Regions from separate parts of the Streptomyces sp. NPDC035033 genome, predicted to be linked through region 3. Evidence: predicted binding sites of a transcription regulator. Region 3 holds the regulator's gene; each other region holds the start of a gene.

Region 1 (6,491 bases), on a different contig from region 3:
GCACGGTCATGCCGGGGTTCGTGACCGTCTTCCTCTTCCAGTTCACCGCCGTCTGGAACAACTTCTTCCTGCCGCTGGTGATGCTCTCGGACCAGAAGCTCTTCCCGCTGAGCCTCGGCCTGTACGCGTGGAACAGCAACGCCCACGCGGAACCCGACTACTACCCGCTCGTCGTCACCGGCTCCCTGCTCGCCGTCGTCCCCCTCGTCCTCGCCTTCGTCTCGCTCCAGCGCCACTGGAAGGCCGGCCTGACCGCCGGCAGCGTCAAGTGAGGAGCACCGCCACGTGAGGAGCACAGGCCCCGCCATGCACCCGACCACCGACCCCCGCCCGGCCCTCCTGCTCGCGATGGGCCCCGGCGTCGCCGACCGCCTCCTCACCGACGCCCACCGGGCCCGCCTCGCGGCCCTCACCCGCACCGACCCGCGCCTGGTCGCCCACGACCTGACCGCCCCCGGCCCGAAGGCCGCCGCCGCCCTCGCCGAGGCCGAACTCCTCCTCACCTGCTGGGGCGCCACCCCGCTCACCCCGGAGGTCCTGGCCCGCGCGCCCCGGCTCAAGGCCGTGGTGCACGCGGCCGGTTCGGTCAAGCACCACATCACCGGCGCCTGCTGGGAGCGCGGCCTCCGGGTCACCTCGGCGGCGAGCGCCAACGCCCTGCCCGTCGCCGAGTACACCCTCGCCGCGATCCTCTTCGCCGGGAAGCGGGTGCTGCGCGCGGCCCAGCGGTACGCCGGGCTCCGGACCGGCCACGCCTGGCTCGACGAGGCCGCCGACTGGGGCAACTACCGCCGCACGGTCGGCATCGTCGGCGCCTCCCGCATCGGCCGCCGGGTCGTCGAGCTGCTGCGCCCCTTCGACGTCGAGGTGCTGCTGTACGACCCGTACCTGACCGCTCCCCCGCCGGGGGCGCGCCTCGCCGGCCTGGACGAGCTCTGCTCCCGCAGCTCGGTCGTCTCCGTGCACGCGCCCCAACTCCCGTCCACGTACCGGATGATCGGGGCCCGCCAGCTCGCCGCCCTGCCCGACGGCGCGACCCTGATCAACACCTCCCGGGGCTCCCTGATCGACGAGGAGGCGCTGCTCCCCCACCTGACGGCGGGCCGCCTGCACGCGGTCCTCGACGTGACCGACCCCGAACTGCCGCCGCCGGACTCCCCCCTCTACACCCTCCCGAACGTCCTCCTCACGCCCCACATCGCCGGCTCGCTGGGCAACGAGCTCCACCGGATGGCCGACCAGGCCCTGGACGAGATCGTCCGCTACACCCGGGGCGAGCCCTTCGCGGAGGAGGTCAAGGCCGCCGACCTCACCCGGTCGGCCTAGGTCGTCTCTTCCGGATCATGCCGGGCTCGCGACGCCTGGCACGCACGCTCGCCGCGTTGTCGTCGGTCGCCGATGCTCCGCATGGACTCCCTCCTCCGCCTTGCGAGCGCACGCACCAGACGCCGCTCCCTGATCCGGCCTGATCCGAAAGAGACGACCTAGACTGGAAGGGTCCACCCGCGGCTTCGCCCGTCGGAGGCGGCCATGACCTTCGTGCAGATCATCGAGTGCAGGACGAGCCGGGTCGAGGAGCTCAACCGGCTCATGGACCGGTGGGTCGAGGAGACCCGGGGGAAACGGACCGCCACCCGCGGCATCGTCGGGACCGACCGGTCCGACGCCTCGCACGTCGTGGAGATCGTCGAGTTCCCCTCGTACGACGTGGCCATGCGCAACTCGCAGCTGCCGGAGACCGACCGGATCTTCCGGGAGATGGTGGCCCTCTGCGACGAGATGCCGACCTTCACCGATCTGGACGTGGTCCGGGACGAGGCGCTGTACAAGGCGAACGCGCGGCAGCTGTTCGAGCGGCTGGCGGACGGCACGGACGTGGCGCTGCTCGACGTCCTGCTCGCCGAGGGCTACCACGACCACGATCCGGCGAACCCGCAGGACGCCATCGGGACGGACGCGGTCCGGCGCGAGGTGGAGGAGTGGCGCGCCGGCTTCGACTTCGCGTTCACCGTCGAGGACCAGATCGCCGACGGCGACCGCGTGTGCACCCGGTGGAGCTGGAAGGGGACCCACGTCGGCGACTTCATGGGCCTCCAGCCGACCGGCATGGAGGTCACCATGACCGGCACCACCGTCCACCGCTTCGGCGACGACGGCAAGATCGTCGAGGGCTGGTGGCAGTACGACCTGCTCGGACTGATGAACCAGCTCGGCGCGGTCGAGGCGTAGGGAGAGACACCGAGGCCCGGTGCCCCCGCGACGGGAGCACCGGGCCTCGCGACGTTCACACGTCAGTGGGAGTGGCCGTGACCGTGGCCGTGACCGTGGTCCGCCGGCTCCTCCTCCTTCTTCTCCACCACGAGGGTCTCGGTGGTGAGGAGCAGGGAGGCGATGGAGGCGGCGTTCTCCAGGGCGGAGCGGGTGACCTTGACCGGGTCGATGACGCCGGCCTTGACCAGGTCGCCGTACTCGCCGGTGGCGGCGTTGAAGCCCTGGCCCTTGTCGAGCTCGGCGACCTTGGAGGTGATGACGTAGCCCTCCAGGCCGGCGTTCTCGGCGATCCAGCGCAGCGGCTCGACGGCGGCGCGGCGGACGACGGAGACGCCGGTGGCCTCGTCGCCGGTCTTGCCGAGGTTGTCCTCCAGGACCTTCACGGCGTGGACGAGCGCGGAGCCACCACCGGAGACGATGCCCTCCTCGACCGCGGCGCGGGTCGCGGAGATGGCGTCCTCCAGACGGTGCTTCTTCTCCTTCAGCTCCACCTCGGTGGCGGCGCCGACCTTGATCACGCACACGCCGCCGGCCAGCTTCGCGAGGCGCTCCTGGAGCTTCTCGCGGTCCCAGTCGGAGTCCGTGGTCTCGATCTCGGCCTTGATCTGGGCGACGCGGCCCGCGACGTCGGCGGAGTCGCCGCCGCCGTCGACGATGGTGGTGTCGTCCTTGGTGACGGTCACGCGGCGGGCGGTGCCCAGCACGTCCAGACCGGCCTGGTCGAGCTTGAGGCCGACCTCCTCGGCGATGACGGTGGCACCGGTGAGGGTGGCCATGTCGCCGAGCATCGCCTTGCGGCGGTCGCCGAAGCCGGGGGCCTTGACGGCCACGGCGTTGAAGGTGCCGCGGATCTTGTTGACGACGAGGGTGGAGAGGGCCTCGCCCTCGACGTCCTCGGCGATGATCAGCAGCGGCTTGGAGCCACCGGACTGGATGACCTTCTCCAGGAGGGGCAGCAGGTCCTGGATGGAGGAGATCTTGCCCTGGTGGATCAGGATGTACGGGTCGTCGAGGACGGCCTCCATGCGCTCCTGGTCGGTGACCATGTACGGCGAGAGGTAGCCCTTGTCGAAGGCCATGCCCTCGGTGAAGTCGAGCTCCAGGCCGAAGGTGTTGGACTCCTCGACGGTGATGACGCCGTCCTTGCCGACCTTGTCCATCGCCTCGGCGATGAGCTCGCCGACCTGCTGGTCCTGCGCGGAGAGCGCGGCGACGGCGGCGATGTCGGACTTGTCGTCGATCGGGCGCGCGGTGGCGAGCAGCTCGTCGGAGACGGCCTTGACCGCGGCGTCGATGCCCTTCTTCAGGGCGGCCGGGGAGGCGCCGGCGGCGACGTTGCGCAGGCCCTCGCGGACGAGCGCCTGGGCGAGGACGGTGGCGGTGGTGGTGCCGTCACCCGCGATGTCGTTGGTCTTGGTCGCCACCTCCTTCACGAGCTGGGCGCCGAGGTTCTCGTACGGGTCCTCGATCTCGACCTCGCGGGCGATCGTGACACCGTCGTTGGTGATGGTGGGGGCGCCGAACTTCTTGTCGATGACGACGTTGCGGCCCTTGGGGCCGATCGTCACCTTCACCGTGTCGGCCAGCTTGTTGACGCCGCGCTCAAGGGCGCGACGGGCGTCCTCGTCGAACTTCAGGATCTTCGCCATGGGAGCGATTCAGCCCTCTCGGAAATCGGGTGGAAAAACAAACCGCGCCCCTGGACGCCCGTGGAGGGGGTCAGGGGCGCGGTTCACTGCACGTACGTCGTCTTACTTCTCGATGATCGCGAGCACGTCGCGGGCCGAGAGGACGAGGTACTCGTCGCCGTTGTACTTGACCTCGGTGCCGCCGTACTTGCTGTAGAGCACGACGTCGCCGACCTTCACGTCGAGCGGAAGGCGCTCGCCGTTCTCGAAGCGGCCCGGGCCCACGGCGAGGACGGCGCCCTCCTGGGGCTTCTCCTTCGCGGTGTCCGGGATGACCAGGCCAGAGGCCGTGGTCTGCTCGGCGTCGAGCGGCTGGACCACGATGCGGTCCTCGAGCGGCTTGATGGCAACCTTGGAGCTGGCGGTCGTCACGATCCGACCTCCCCCTTCGGAGATCTCGCGGGGTTAACTGTCTGAGGTGGCGACCAGGTGGATCCGTCGTCGCGGGTGCCGGACCTGCCCGTCGCTGTGTTGGCACTCTCCACTGGGGAGTGCCAGAGCCGAGACTATGACCGCGATTAGCACTCGGTCAAGCGGAGTGCCAATTCCTCACTCCGTGGCGGTTCCGGAAGGGCGCGGCGGGGCCGCGATCGGGTCTCGATCCGGGGAACGCGCGAGCGGATCACGGGGTTCCGTACGAAGGTGCCCCCATGGCCGCGTCCCGTCCCCCCGCCCCCACCGCCCTCGACGTCGCCCTCGCCGTGCTGCTGCTGGTGATCGACGCCGCCGCGCTGGGGATGCTCCTGCTCCTGACCGCGCTGGCGGCGCTGAGTTCGGGCGCCCCGGAGCATCCCGGGCAGCGGGCGGCGGGCGTCCCGCCGCCCTGGTGGTTCGTGGCGGCCATGGCGCTGATCGCCCTGTCCGGTGCGGCGCTGTGGCGCGGGGGGTGGTTCTGGGCGGGCGGGACGCAGATCGTCGTGGCGGTCCTGCTCGCCGGCGCCGCCCTGCTCTCCGCGGCCGAGGACCGGCTGCGCGAGGGCGCCCCCCGGCCCGTCCCCGGGGCGTCAGCCCCGGGAACCCTCCGCCCGGACGGTCTCCCCGTCCGGGCCGCGGTCCGCGACCCGCTCCACCGCCTTGCGGCCGAGGCGTTCGAGCGGGTCGACGGCGGAGGCGCAGCCGGTGAGGCCGAGGAGCAGGGCCGCGACCACGAGCGGGCGGAGCCGGCTCATACGTAGTCCTCCAGCTTGCCGACCGCGTACCCCTTGGACGTGATCACGTTCATCACCCGGCGGACCATGTCCGGCATGCTGCCCTTCCAGTCCTCCTCGCCGCGGAAGTGGGTGAGGACGATGTCGCCGGGGTGCAGGTCCCGGTCCCACTCGCGCCACTCCATGTGGTCGGGGAAGGCCTCGGAGGCCCAGAGCGGGACGGCCTTGACGCCGCAGGACTTGGCGGCGCGCAGGGTGTCCTCGTTGTAGTTGCCGTACGGCGGCCGGAAGAGCTCGGGGCGCTTGCCGTACTTCTTCTCGATGACGTCCTGCATCCCGCAGATCTCCCGCTTCTGGCGCGCGTAGGAGAGTCCGGGCAGGTACTTGTGGTTCAGGGTGTGGTTGTGGAGGGAGACGCCGCGCGGCTGGGACTTCTGCATCTTCGCGAAGTAGCCGTAGTCGTCGCTGACCACGTAGTCGCTGAGGAAGGCGCTGTACGGGATGTCCAGTTCGCTCATCATGCGGATGAGCTCGGGGTCCTTCTCGGCGCCGTCGTCGATCGTCAGGAAGACGACCTTCTCCTTGGTGGGGACGGTGGTGAAGACGGGCGGCAGTCCCTCGCCGTCGGTCTCGAACCCCTTCCGGGTGGTGATCCTCGGCTTCGTCCTCGGCGGGGCGGGCGCCTCCAGGGGCGTCAGCTTGAGGCCCCACTTCTTCGCGGCGGCGGCCCGCCGCTTCGCCCGCGCGGCCTTCTGCTCCGCCGCCACGGCCTTCTTCTCCCGGGCGAGCTGGGCGGCGGACTTGGCGGGGGCCTGCTGGCCGGCGGCGGGGGCCGGGGCGCCGGGGGCGCCGGGCTCGGCGCCGTCCCCGCAGGCGGCGGTGGAGGTGAGCGCGGCGACGAGGAGTGCGGCCCCCAGGGCGCGGCGCGAGCCACCCTTTGTCATCATTTCTTCCTTTTGTCGTACGACCGGTATGGCGCCGCATCCTGTCAGCGCGATCCGCCCGTCCGGCCGCGACACCGCCGTGGCGGCCCCACCGTCCCCCGCCCGGCCCACAGCGCACCCCCGGGGAGAATGGGACGGTGACCGACCTCGCCGCCTTCGCCGCCCTGCTCTCCCCCGAGGGCCAGACGCTCCTCGCCGCCCTGCGCGACTACGACCCCGCCCAGGAGCTGGCGGTCGCCTCCCGGCTGCGCCGCGACCACCCCGCCGAGCTGGTGTCGGCCGCCCTCGGCCAGGCCCGGCTGCGGCAGCGCGCGGTGGCGAAGTTCGGCGCGGAGGACGCGTACCGCATGTACTTCACGCCGAACGGCGTCGAGCAGTCCACCCGCGCCTCCGTCGGCGCCCACCGCGCGGCCCGGCTCAAGGAGCTCGGCGTGACCAGT
Region 2 (6,491 bases), on a different contig from region 3:
GCGCCGGCCGCCGCCGCGACCTCGGCCGTGCGGTCGGTGGAGCCCGAGTCGATCACCACGAGCTCGTCCACGAGCGGCACGGCCGGCGTCATCAGCTCGCGCCGGATCACGCCGACGATGTCCCCGACGGTCGCCTCCTCGTTCAGCGCGGGCAGCACCACACTGACCGTCGTCCCCCGCTTGGCGGCGAGCACCCGCTCCAGGGGCCGGTCGGACACGGACCAGGACCGCCGGGTCAGCCAGCGCTCCACTTCTTCCAGCAACGTGATCTCCATCTCGCGGATCGGACGACCGTCTCCACCTTCGAAGCCTTCGGTTACAGTCTTGAACAACGCGGATGCCCGGTGCATGTCGGGGTGCCACCCGCGTCTCACAATCGAATACCGCTCATCCAGAGGGGCAGAGGGATACGGCCCGTTGAAGCCCCGGCAACCCTCCAGTCGGTTCGTCTTGCGCCAGCGAGGCCCCCGGCTAGGGAAGGTGCCAAATCCGTCTCATGGCGAAATGCGCCATGAGGAAGATGAGGAGAAAGGGCCTCGCCTCCATGGCTGTAAACACCGTCGCACCCGCAACCGCCGCTGCCGACTCCGCCGCCCCCGCCGTCGATCTCGGCCCCGCGTCCGGACTCTCCTGCCGCGAATGCGGCCAGGTCTTCGCCCTCGGCCCGATCTTCGCCTGCGAACTCTGTTTCGGCCCCCTCGAAGTCGCCTACGACCTGCCGGTCGGCGACCCCGAGGCGCTGCGGAAGCGGATCGAAGCCGGCCCGGCCAACATCTGGCGGTACGCGCCGCTGCTGCCCGTCCCCGCCGACGTCGCCGAGAAGCCGAACCTGAACCCCGGCTGGACCCCGCTGGTCAAGGCCGACAACCTCGCCCGCGAGATCGGCGTCGCCCCCGGCAAGCTCTACGTCAAGGACGACTCCGGCAACCCGACCCACTCCTTCAAGGACCGGGTCGTCGCCCAGGCCATCGAGGCCGCCCGCGCCTTCGGCTTCACCACCCTCTCCTGCTCCTCCACCGGCAACCTGGCCGGCGCCGTCGGCGCCGCCGCCGCCCGCGCCGGCTTCCGCTCCTGCGTCTTCATCCCGCACGACCTGGAGCAGGGCAAGATCGTCATGGCCGGCGTCTACGGCGGTGACCTCGTCGCCATCGAGGGCAACTACGACGACGTCAACCGCTTCTGCTCGGAGCTCATCGGCGACCCGCTCGGCGAGGGCTGGGGCTTCGTCAACGTCAACCTGCGCCCGTACTACGGCGAGGGCTCCAAGACGCTCGCGTACGAGATCTGCGAGCAGCTCGGCTGGGTCATCCCCGACCAGCTCGTCATCCCGATCGCCTCCGGCTCCCAGCTCACCAAGATCGACAAGGGGCTCCAGGAGCTCATCAAGCTGGGCCTGGTCGAGGAGAAGCCGTACAAGATCTTCGGCGCCCAGGCCGAGGGCTGCTCGCCGGTCTCCGCCGCCTTCAAGGCCGGCCACGACGTGGTCCGCCCGCAGAAGCCGAACACCATCGCCAAGTCCCTCGCGATCGGCAACCCGGCGGACGGCCCGTACGTCCTCGACATCGCCCGCCGCACCGGCGGCGCCGTGGAGGACGTCAACGACGAGCAGGTCGTGGACGCGATCAAGCTGCTCGCCCGGACCGAGGGCATCTTCGCCGAGACGGCGGGCGGCGTGACCGTGGGCGTGACGCGCAAGCTCGTCGAGGCCGGTCTCATCGACCCGGAGCTCACCACCGTCGTCCTCAACACCGGTGACGGGCTCAAGACCCTGGACGCCGTTGCCGACACCTCTCAGGCGACCGCCACCATCCGCCCGAGCCTGGACGCGTTCCGCGACGCGGGCCTGGCCCGCTGACACCCGCCGACACCCGTACGGAGAGCACCGACATGGCCGTGAACGTCCGCATCCCCACCATCCTCCGCACCTACACCGGCGGCCGGGCCGAGGTCCCCGCCGAGGGCGCGACCCTCGCCGAGGTCATCGCCGACCTGGAGAAGAACCACACGGGCATCGCCGCCCGCGTCCTGGACGACCAGGGCAAGCTGCGCCGCTTCGTGAACGTGTACGTGAACGACGACGACGTCCGCTTCGAGCAGGGCCTGGAGACCGCCACCCCGGACGGCGCCGGCGTCTCGATCATTCCGGCGGTCGCCGGCGGCTGCTGAGCCGCCTTCCGGACCGGTTCCGTCCGGTCCTGCCCGGCAGTACTGAATTGCCCCTTCCGCGAGAGAAGCGGAAGGGGCAATTCTGCATGGTTGAGCGCGGTAGAGTTGGGGAAGTCCCCTCGATCGCTCATGCCGGACGCATATGAGAGCGGGTCGGGACGCGACGAGAACGCGCCAACAAGCGACCGAAAAGCGCACGCACTCTGTACCTTATGCGCCTTTCGCCCGGCCCGACTTGCCCCGCAATTCAAGGTTTTCTCCCTGATTCCCGTTTCCGGTCCGTTCAGAATTCTCGGCGGATTGCCCTGTTGCAGAGGGCAGTTGGACAGATACATTCAGCCGCGGTCGACGCGTTCCGGCGCAGGTTCTGACCCGGGTCCGTGAAGTGCGGGTCCGCGCAAGGGCCAGTAAGTAATAGGGGAGTTAGGCATGGCTCAGGGCACCGTCAAGTGGTTCAACGCGGAGAAGGGCTACGGCTTCATCGCGGTCGACGGTGGTGCGGATGTTTTCGTCCACTACAGCGCCATCCAGATGGATGGGTACCGCAGCCTCGAAGAGGGCCAGCGAGTCGAGTTCGAGATCTCGCAGGGTCAGAAGGGTCCGCAGGCGGACATGGTCAAGGTGACCGCCTGAGGCGCGGCGCGATCGGCCACCGGCGTCTCGTCGTCGAGGGGCCCGCATCCCCAGGGATGCGGGCCCCTCACGCGTTCCCGGACGCCCGCCGCCGCGGGGCCCGGCGCCCCGCCCCGCCCCTGCCCGGCCACTGTCCCGGCCCCTGCCCGGCCCCCGCCCCGCCCCTGCCCGGCCACTGTCCGGCTCCTGTCCCGTCCCCTGCCCGGACCCCGCACCGCCCCCGTCCTCTCCCCTGCCCGATCCACGAGAGTCGCTTGCACTCGCATGGGTCGAGTGCTAATCATTGGCGTTAGCACTCGGAAGGTGAGAGTGCTACGAGGATCGGGCAGACGAGGTCGCCGACCGAGTGGGGCAAGGAACCACGAGGGAGTGCGGGCCGTCCGTCGCGGGCGTCGGCGCGGTCCTGGAGCGTTATCCACCCCATGTCCGGGAGGACCACTTCACATGGCCAAGATCATCGCGTTCGACGAGGAGGCCCGGCGCGGTCTCGAGCGCGGCATGAACCAGCTCGCTGACGCCGTCAAGGTCACCCTCGGCCCCAAGGGCCGCAACGTCGTCCTCGAGAAGAAGTGGGGTGCCCCCACGATCACCAACGATGGTGTCTCCATCGCCAAGGAGATCGAGCTCGAGGACCCGTACGAGAAGATCGGCGCCGAGCTGGTCAAGGAAGTCGCCAAGAAGACGGACGACGTCGCCGGCGACGGTACGACCACCGCCACCGTCCTCGCCCAGGCGCTCGTCCGCGAGGGCCTCCGCAACGTCGCCGCCGGTGCCAACCCGATGGCCCTCAAGCGCGGCATCGAGAAGGCCGTCGAGGCCGTCTCCGGCGCCCTGCTCGACCAGGCGAAGGAGGTCGAGACGAAGGAGCAGATCGCCTCCACCGCCTCCATCTCCGCCGCCGACACCCAGATCGGCGAGCTCATCGCCGAGGCCATGGACAAGGTCGGCAAGGAAGGCGTCATCACGGTCGAGGAGTCCCAGACCTTCGGTCTGGAGCTGGAGCTCACCGAGGGCATGCGCTTCGACAAGGGCTACATCTCGGCGTACTTCGCGACCGACATGGAGCGCATGGAGGCCGCGCTCGAGGACCCCTACATCCTCATCGTCAACTCCAAGATCTCCTCGGTGAAGGACCTCCTCCCGCTCCTGGAGAAGGTCATGCAGTCGGGCAAGCCGCTGCTGATCATCGCCGAGGACGTCGAGGGCGAGGCCCTGTCGACCCTGGTCGTCAACAAGATCCGCGGCACCTTCCGCTCCGTCGCGGTCAAGGCCCCGGGCTTCGGCGACCGCCGCAAGGCCATGCTCCAGGACATCGCCATCCTCACCGGCGGCACGGTCATCTCCGAGGAGGTCGGCCTCAAGCTGGAGTCGGCCGGTCTCGACCTGCTGGGCCGCGCCCGCAAGGTCGTCATCACCAAGGACGAGACCACCATCGTCGACGGTGCCGGTGACAGCGAGCAGGTCGCGGGCCGCGTGAACCAGATCCGCGCCGAGATCGAGAACAGCGACTCCGACTACGACCGCGAGAAGCTCCAGGAGCGCCTCGCGAAGCTCGCCGGCGGCGTGGCGGTCATCAAGGCCGGTGCCGCGACCGAGGTCGAGCTCAAGGAGCGCAAGCACCGCATCGAGGACGCCGTGCGCAACGCCAAGGCGGCCGTCGAGGAGGGCATCGTCGCCGGCGGTGGCGTGGCCCTGCTCCAGGCCTCCAGCGTCTTCGAGAAGCTGGAGCTGGACGGCGACGAGGCCACCGGTGCCGCGATCGTCAAGCTCGCCCTGGAGGCCCCGATCAAGCAGATCGCGGTCAACGCGGGCCTCGAGGGCGGCGTCGTCGTCGAGAAGGTGCGCAACCTGACCCCGGGCCACGGCCTCAACGCCGCGACCGGCGAGTACGTCGACCTGGTCGCCGAGGGCATCATCGACCCGGCCAAGGTGACGCGCTCCGCGCTGCAGAACGCCGCGTCGATCGCCGCGCTCTTCCTCACCACCGAGGCCGTCATCGCCGACAAGCCGGAGAAGGCCGCGGCCCCGGCCGGCGGCGGCATGCCGGGCGGTGACATGGACTTCTGATCCTGAACGGATCGGTGGTTCATCGCTGAAACGCGAACCGAGGGCGGCACCCCTGCGCAGGGGTGCCGCCCTCGGCGCGTTCCCGGCCCTCAGACGACGGGCCGCACGAGGGCCTCGGCGAGCGGTTCGCCGGTGCGGCGGGCGTACGCGACGCGGGCCTTCACCTCGGCGAGCGTCCGGGGCCGGTAGCCGGGCCCGCACCCCTGGCAGCAGCTGGTGCGGAACCGCACGCCCGCGTGCAGCAGGACGGACAGCACCCGCCACCCCTCGTCGTCCCGCCGCCTCGGCGGCTGGAACGCGGATCCGACGCCCACCATCGGCTCCCCGCACCGCGGGCACCGGTGCTCGGGGCCGTGCTCGTACCCCTGCTTGTACGAGCCCCGGCACGGCAGGCACACGTACGAGGACCTGTTGACTCCCATGGGGGCAGGGTAGGGGCCCGGGGCACGGCCCCGCCCGCGGTTTCGCGCCCCGCGGCCGGCGGCACCCTTCGGACGAGGCCACTCCGCTTCCCGTCGGGTTTCGGCCACCTGTACGATCGCGCCAGTCGGCAGGTGGGGGCATCGGGCCGGCGCCCGCGCGCGACGCCCGCGGCCTTCGTGCCGCCGTTCCGCGCGCCCCTCCGTCGCCTGTCGCCATCGACGTTCCGCACGAGGGGACCCCCTTTCTTGTCCGTTCGAAGAACCGTCGCGCTCGCCCTGAGCACGACCCTGGCCCTCACCGGCCTCGCGGCCGCCACGGCCCCGGCCGCGGTGGCGGCCGACACGGCACCGTACGAGGTGACGATCCCCGCCCCGAGCGACCCGGACGCCCCGGCCCACGGCGAGGTGCGGGCCGTCGGGACCGGCGTGCAGGTGCTGGGCCCCCGACAGGTCCGCTGGCACGGCCTGAGCGGCGGGCGCACCGCCTACGGGCCGACCTGCGAGCCCGGCGAGTCGTTCTCGGCCGGTGACGTGCTCGTCTGCTCCGACGCGTACGACGGCGGCTACAGCGCCTTCGCCACCGTCCACGACTTCGCGACCGGCCGGACCGCCGACCTGGAGACCGGATCCGGCGAGGCGTGGCTGCCGCTCGTCGCGGGACGGCACCTGGTCCGGTCCGGGACCGGCGCCGACGGCGTCACCCTGTACCTCGTCGGCTACGGCGAGAACGCCCCCGCCGACCGCGAGGTGCACCTCCCGGACGCCACCGGGGAGCCGCAGGTCCTCGCCCAGGACGGCACGGGCGCGGTCCTGCGCTACGCCGTCGGCGAGGCCACCGCCGTCGGCCTGCTCGACTTCGCCGCCGGCACCGTCACGCCGCTGCCGGGCCCGGCGTTCACCGACGGCACCGTCCACGCGCGGTCCGCCGCCCTCGACGCGCGGCGGATCGTCCTCGGCGGGACGACCCAGGCCGTCGTCCTCTCCCGCACCGACCCGGCCGCCCCCGGCCGCACCGTCGCCCTGCCGCACCCCGCCACCGACAGCACCGCGCGGCTCGCCCTCGCGGGCGACTGGCTCCTCGGCCGGGCCGCGCTCCCCACGACGGACGACCCCCAGTACGCCGAGCTGTACGCCGTCCCGCTCGCCGGCGGCGCCTCCCGCGACCTCGGCATCACCGTCGGGGCCGGGGCACCGGCCGAGCGC
Region 3 (6,491 bases):
GGCAGCGCGGTCGCCTCCCGGACCTGGGCGAGGAGGGCGAGCAGCCCGGTGCCGGGCTGCTGCTCGGCCGGGTCGTCGCGGTACGAGCCCTGGTGGCCGCCCGCCTCGACGCCCTGGACGCACAGCGCGTCGGCCCCGGCCGCCTGGGCCGTGCGGGCCTCCTCGGCGGAGGTGACGGTGACGAGCGTGTACGTACCGGCGCGGGCGAAGGCCTCGAAGGTCTCGGGCGCCGGGCAGCCGAAGGTGAAGGAGACGACGGGGACGGGGTCCTCCAGGAGGATCGCCAGCTTGGACTCGTACCCGTCGTCACGGCCGGAGTCGGGGTCGCCGAGCGCGGTCTCGTACCAGCCGGCCTCCCCGGCGAGCTGGTGCCGGTAGACCTCGACGGCCGCAGGGTCGGCGCCGGGTCCGGTCTGGGGCATGAAGACGTTGACCCCGAAGGGCCGTCCGGTCAGCCCGCGCACCTGTTTGATCTCCTGGTAGAGGCTGCCGGCCGTCTTGTAGCCGGCGGCGAGGAAGCCGAGCGCGCCGGCCTCCGCGACGGCGCCGACGAGCGCGGGACAGGAGGCGCCACCCGCCATGGGGGCCTGCACGATCGGGTACCGGAAGAGATCGTTCAGTGCGGTGGTGGACATATGGGCATCGTGTCATGCCCCTCCCCGCCCACGGGAAAGGGGCGGCACTCAGAGTGCCGCCCCTCTCACCCAGGGGTCACGCCGGACGGACCCGCCGTCCGTCCGCGTCGCCCGTCCACGCGTCCGCTCAGCGCCCGTTGAACGCGTCCTTCAACCGCGAGAACAGGCCCTGCTGCCCCGGCTGACCGTGCTTGCCCGGGGGACGACCCCCGGACCCCCAGCAGCGCGGGCCCACCCGCTCAGCGCCCGTTGAACGCGTCCTTCAGCCGCGAGAACAGGCCCTGCTGTCCAGGCTGGAACTGGCCCGTGGGGCGCTCCTCGCCGCGCAGCTTGGCCAGTTCGCGCAGGAGGCGCTCCTGCTCGGGGTCGAGCTTCGTCGGGGTCTGGACCTCGACGTGGACGATCAGGTCGCCGCGCCCGTTGCCCCGCAGGTGCGTGATGCCCCGGCCGTGCAGGGGGACCGACTGACCGGACTGGGTGCCCGGGCGGATGTCGATCTCCTCCAGGCCGTCGAGCGTCTGGAGCTGCACCTTGGTGCCGAGCGCGGCCGCCGTCATCGGGATGGTGACCGTGCAGTGCAGGTCGTCGCCACGCCGCTGGAAGACCTCGTGCGGGGTCTCCTGGATCTCGACGTACAGGTCGCCGGCGGGGCCGCCGCCGGGGCCGACCTCGCCCTCGCCCGCGAGCTGGATCCGGGTGCCGTTGTCGACGCCGGCCGGGATCTTCACCGTCAGCGTGCGGCGGGAGCGGACCCGGCCGTCGCCCGCGCACTCGGGGCACGGGGTCGGGACGACGGTGCCGAAGCCCTGGCACTGGGGGCAGGGCCGGGAGGTCATGACCTGGCCGAGGAAGGACCGGGTGACCTGCGAGACCTCGCCGCGGCCGCGGCACATGTCACAGGTCTGCGCGGAGGTGCCGGGCGCGGCGCCCTCGCCCGAACAGGTGGTGCAGACGACGGCCGTGTCGACCTGGATGTCCTTGGTGGTGCCGAAGGCCGCCTCGTTGAGGTCGATCTCCAGGCGGATCATGGCGTCCTGGCCGCGGCGGGTCCGCGAGCGCGGTCCGCGCTGCGAGGCCGTGCCGAAGAAGGCGTCCATGATGTCGGAGAAGTTGCCGAAGCCGCCGGCCCCGAAGCCGCCGGCCGCGCCCGCGCCGCCGGAGGCGGAGAGGGGGTCGCCGCCGAGGTCGTAGACCTGCTTCTTCTGCGGGTCCGACAGGACCTCGTAGGCGGCGTTGATCTCCTTGAACCGCTCCTGCGTCTTCGGGTCCGGGTTGACGTCCGGGTGAAGCTCGCGGGCGAGGCGGCGGAAGGCCTTCTTGATCTCGTCCTGGGAAGCGTCGCGGCGCACGCCGAGTGTGGCGTAGTAGTCCGTGGCCACTTACGACTCCGCCAGGATCTGTCCGACGTAACGTGCCACTGCGCGTACCGCTCCCATCGTTCCGGGGTAGTCCATGCGGGTCGGTCCGACCACGCCGAGTTTGGCGACTGCCTCGCCGCCCGAACCGTAGCCGACCGAGACGACGGACGTGGAGTTCAGCCCCTCGTAGGCGTTCTCGTGCCCGATGCGTACGGTCATGCCCGATTCCTTGACCTCGCCGAGGAGCTTGAGGAGCACGACCTGCTCCTCGAGGGCCTCCAGGACGGGCCTGATCGTCAGGGGGAAGTCGTGTCCGAAGCGGGTGAGATTGGCGGTGCCGCCGATCATCAGCCGCTCCTCGTGCTCCTCCACGAGCGTCTCCAGGAGGGTCGCGAGCACGGTCGAGACCGTGGCGCGGTCCTCGGACTCCTCGAAGGACTCGGGGAGGTCCTGCACCAGCTGCGGCACGTCGGCGAAGCGACGGCCGCCGACCCGGCTGTTGAGCCGGGCCCGCAGGTCGGCGAGGGAGGTCTCGCCGAAGGGCGCGGGGCAGTCGATCACCCGCTGCTCGACCCGCCCGGTGTCCGTGATGAGGACGAGCATCAGCCGGGCGGGGGCCAGCGACAGCAGTTCGACGTGCCGGATGGAGGAACGGGTGAGCGAGGGGTACTGGACGACGGCGACCTGCCGGGTCAGCTGCGCGAGCAGCCGCACCGTGCGGCCCACGACGTCGTCGAGGTCCACCGCCCCGTCGAGGAAGTTGTGGATGGCGCGCCGCTCGGGGGTCGAGAGCGGCTTGACGCCGGCCAGCCGGTCCACGAAGAGGCGGTAGCCCTTGTCGGTGGGGATCCGGCCGGCGCTGGTGTGGGGCTGGGCGATGTACCCCTCCTCCTCCAGCACCGCCATGTCGTTGCGCACGGTGGCGGGCGACACACCGAGCTTGTGGCGCTCGGTGAGCGCCTTGGAACCCACCGGCTCCTCGGTCCCGACGTAGTCCTGGACGATGGCGCGCAGCACCTCGAGTCTGCGTTCGCTCAGCACGCGCACACCTCCCGTTCCGCCGTTCCGGTTGCTCCGCTTTTGGCACTCGCCCTGTCCGAGTGCCAGGAAACCCCCGGCCAGTGTACGGCCGGGCCCGTCGTTCCTGGCAAGGAGGCGGACCCGCTAGCGTCGCTCCCATGGACATCGACGAGGCGGTCTGGGCGGCGCAGGGGTGGGAACGGCTCGCGGCGGGGGTGGGCCGGCGGCGGCTCCCCGGCTGGGACGCCACCACCGGCCTCGTCGTGGGAGAACGGGCCGTGCTGCTGTACGACACCGGCGCCACGCTCGCCGAGGGCGCCGGGATCCGGGCCCAGGCGGAGGCGGTCACCGGCGGCCGGCGCGTGACGCACATCGCACTCGGCCACCCCCACTTCGACCACGTCCTCGGCACCGCGGCCTTCGCCGGCGCGGAGGTCTTCGGCGCGGTCGGCACCGAGGAGCTGCTGTCCTCCGCCCGGACCCGCGAGGAGCTGTACGCGGACGCGGTGCGGCAGGGCGTCGAGGAGCGGGCCGCGGCGGAGGCGGCGGAGGCGCTGGTGGCCCCGCGCCACGTCGTCACCGGCGAGCGGACCCTCGACCTGGGCGGCCGGCAGGTCCTCCTCGCCAACGTGGGACCGGCCCACACCGGCCACGACCTGGTCCTCCTCGTGCCGGGCGACCGGGAGGTGGTCTTCTGCGGCGACCTGGTCGAGGAGTCCGGCGAGCCCCAGGCGGGCCCGGACGCGTTCGGCGCCCGCTGGCCCGACGCCCTCGACCGCCTCCTCGCCCTCGGCGGCGAGGACGCCCTGTACGTCCCCGGTCACGGCGCGGTCGTCGACGCGGCGTTCGTCCGACGCCAGCGCGATGAACTGGCACGCCGCTTCCGGGTGTCGTAGCGTCCCCGGAATGCGCAGCTACGACCCGGATCTGACGCCCCCCTGGAAGAAGCGGGCCCCCGTGCCCGAGGTCCCGGCCGACCCCGACCTGGTCGTGGAGGAGGTCTCGACGGGCTTCTGCGGGGCGGTGATCCGCTGCGAGGCGGGCACGGTGACGCTGGAGGACCGCTTCGGCAAGCACCGGGTCTTCCCGCTGGAGCCGCGCGGCTTCCTCCTGGAGGGCCGGGTCGTCACCCTGGTCCGCCCCGCGTCCGGCGGGCCGGCGCGCCCCGCCCGTACGGCCTCCGGCTCGATCGCCGTGCCCGGCGCACGCGCGCGCGTGGCGCGGACGAGCCGCATCTACGTGGAGGGCCGCCACGACGCCGAGCTCGTCGAGCGCGTCTGGGGCGACGACCTGCGGATCGAGGGCGTGGTGGTGGAGTACCTGGAGGGCGTCGACCGCCTCCCGGAGATCGTCGCCGACTTCGCCCCGGGCCCGGACGCCCGGCTGGGCGTCCTCGTCGACCACCTGGTGCCGGGCTCCAAGGAGTCCCGGATCGCCGCCGAGGTCACCTCGGAGCACGTCCTGGTCGTCGGCCACCCGTACATCGACGTCTGGCAGGCGGTGAAGCCCTCCGTCCTCGGCATCCCCGCCTGGCCGGAGGTCCCCCGCGGCCAGGACTGGAAGACCGGCACCTGCCGGGCCCTGGGCTGGCCCGCCGAGAACACGGGCGCGGTCTGGCAGGCCATCCTGAAGCGCGTCACGTCCTACAAGGACCTGGAGCCGGCGCTCCTGGGCCGCGTGGAGGAACTGATCGACTTCGTGACGGCGGGCTAGCGGGCCGGGGCCGCGGCCCCTCAGTCGACCAGGTCCCGCACCACCGCGTCCGCCAGCAGCCGCCCCCGCAGGGTCAGCACGGCCCGCCCGGCGGCGTACGGTCCCGCGTCGAGCAGCCCGTCCTCCAGCGCCTTCCGCGAGGCGTCGAGTCCCGCCGGCTTCAGCAGCCCCAGCTCGACCCCCTCCCGCAGCCGCAGCTCCAGCAGGATCCGCTCGACCCGCCGGTCCTCGTCGGACAGCACCTCGCGCCCGGCCCCCGGCGACCTCCCGGCCCCGAGCGCCGCCGCGTACGCGCCGGGGTGCTTGACGTTCCACCACCGCACCCCGCCCACGTGCGAGTGGGCGCCGGGTCCCGCGCCCCACCAGTCGGCGCCGCGCCAGTACAGCTCGTTGTGGAGGCACCGCCCGGCCTCGGAGGTGGTCCAGTTGGACACCTCGTACCAGGAGAACCCGGCCTCCTCGAAGGCCGCGTCGGCGATCAGGTACCGGTCGGCGTGCACGTCGTCGTCGGTCATCGGCACCTCGCCGCGCCGGATCCGCCGCGCGAGCTGCGTCCCCTCCTCGACGATCAGGGCGTACGCGCTCACGTGGTCCGGCCCGGCCCCGATGGCCGCGTCGAGCGAGGCCCGCCAGTCGTCGTCGGACTCGCCGGGCGTGCCGTAGATCAGGTCCAGGTTCACGTGCTCGAACCCGGCGGCGCGCGCCTCCGCGACGCACGCCTCCGGCCGTCCGGGCGTGTGGTTCCGGTCGAGGACCTTCAGCACGTGCGGCCGGGCGCTCTGCATGCCGAAGGAGATCCGGTTGAAGCCGCCGGCCCGCAGTTCCGCCAGGTAGGCGGGGTCGACGGACTCCGGGTTGGCCTCCGTCGTCACCTCGGCATCGTCCGCGAGCCCGAACTCGTCCCGGATCGCTCCCAGCATGCGCACGAGGTCGCCGGCGGCGAGCAGCGTCGGCGTGCCGCCGCCGACGAACACCGTCCGCACCGGCCGCGGGTCGTCCCCGAGCACCTTCCGGGCGAGCCGGATCTCCTCGGCGACCTGCCCCGCGTAGTTGTCCCGCGAGGCGAGCACGCCCCCGGCCCCCCGCAGCTCGCTCGCGGTGTACGTGTTGAAGTCGCAGTAGCCGCACCGCGTGGCGCAGTACGGCACGTGCAGATAGAACCCGAGCGGCCGCTCCCCGGCCCCTTCCAGGGCGCGCGCGGGCAGCGCCCCGTCCTCGGGCATGGGCTCACCATCGGGCAGTACGGAAGGCATGGGGTCCATTGTCCCGCACCGCCCGGGGTGACCCCCGTCCCGACGGGATCAGGCCTCGCGCGACCCGGCGTACATCTCCTCGATGAGGTCCTTGTACTCGCGCTCGACGACCGGGCGCTTCAGCTTCAGGGAGGGGGTGAGCTCGCCGTGCTCGATGTCGAGGTCGCGCGGGAGCAGGCGGAACTTCTTGATGGTCTGCCAGCGCTGGAGGCCCTCGTTGAGGCGGTCCACGTAGCCCTGGATCATCTTCTCGGTCTGCGGGGCGGCGACGACCTCGGCGTAGGACCTGCCCGCGAGGCCGTGGTCGGCGGCCCAGCCGAGGAGGGCGGGCTCGTCGAGGGCGATGAGGGCGGTGCAGTAGTTCCGGTCGGCGCCGTGGACGAGGATGTTGGAGACGAACGGGCAGACGGCCTTGAACTGGCCCTCGACCTCGGCGGGGGCGATGTACTTGCCGCCGGAGGTCTTGATGAGGTCCTTCTTGCGGTCGGTGATCTTGAGGTAGCCGTCGGCGG

Evidence for each region. Region 3 encodes HrcA, which represses chaperone genes, less so after heat shock. Its sites were predicted from a motif close to TTNGCACTCNGNNNNNCNGAGTGCNAA; they were not measured.
Region 1: the regulator HrcA is predicted to act here: its motif matches at 4,478-4,504, upstream of groES (co-chaperone GroES).
Region 2: the regulator HrcA is predicted to act here: its motif matches at 3,053-3,079, upstream of groL (chaperonin GroEL).

Annotation. Positions count from the first base shown of each region.
Region 1 covers NZ_JBEZUZ010000011.1:57,898-64,388, forward strand. Annotated here, with positions in the region: gene AB0E83_RS07360 (carbohydrate ABC transporter permease) at 1-272, shown strand, start outside; gene AB0E83_RS07365 (hydroxyacid dehydrogenase) at 307-1,326, shown strand; gene AB0E83_RS07370 (ester cyclase) at 1,531-2,229, shown strand; gene groL (chaperonin GroEL) at 2,292-3,920, opposite strand; gene groES (co-chaperone GroES) at 4,023-4,331, opposite strand; gene AB0E83_RS07385 (DUF6234 family protein) at 4,610-5,134, shown strand; gene AB0E83_RS07390 (polysaccharide deacetylase family protein) at 5,125-6,051, opposite strand; gene AB0E83_RS07395 (class I SAM-dependent methyltransferase) at 6,189-6,491, shown strand, end outside.
Region 2 covers NZ_JBEZUZ010000088.1:27,727-34,217, reverse strand. Annotated here, with positions in the region: gene AB0E83_RS28240 (glucosyl-3-phosphoglycerate synthase) at 1-263, opposite strand, end outside; SAM riboswitch class I at 385-527, shown strand; gene thrC (threonine synthase) at 545-1,855, shown strand; gene AB0E83_RS28230 (MoaD/ThiS family protein) at 1,888-2,166, shown strand; gene AB0E83_RS28225 (cold-shock protein) at 2,596-2,799, shown strand; gene groL (chaperonin GroEL) at 3,244-4,866, shown strand; gene AB0E83_RS28215 (deoxyxylulose-5-phosphate synthase) at 4,956-5,288, opposite strand; gene AB0E83_RS28210 (FG-GAP-like repeat-containing protein) at 5,535-6,491, shown strand, end outside.
Region 3 covers NZ_JBEZUZ010000064.1:11,478-17,968, reverse strand. Annotated here, with positions in the region: gene AB0E83_RS24015 (nitronate monooxygenase) at 1-635, opposite strand, end outside; gene dnaJ (molecular chaperone DnaJ) at 875-2,014, opposite strand; gene hrcA (heat-inducible transcriptional repressor HrcA) at 2,015-3,034, opposite strand; gene AB0E83_RS24000 (MBL fold metallo-hydrolase) at 3,172-3,909, shown strand; gene AB0E83_RS23995 (DUF3097 domain-containing protein) at 3,920-4,726, shown strand; gene hemW (radical SAM family heme chaperone HemW) at 4,747-5,988, opposite strand; gene AB0E83_RS23985 (long-chain fatty acid--CoA ligase) at 6,028-6,491, opposite strand, start outside.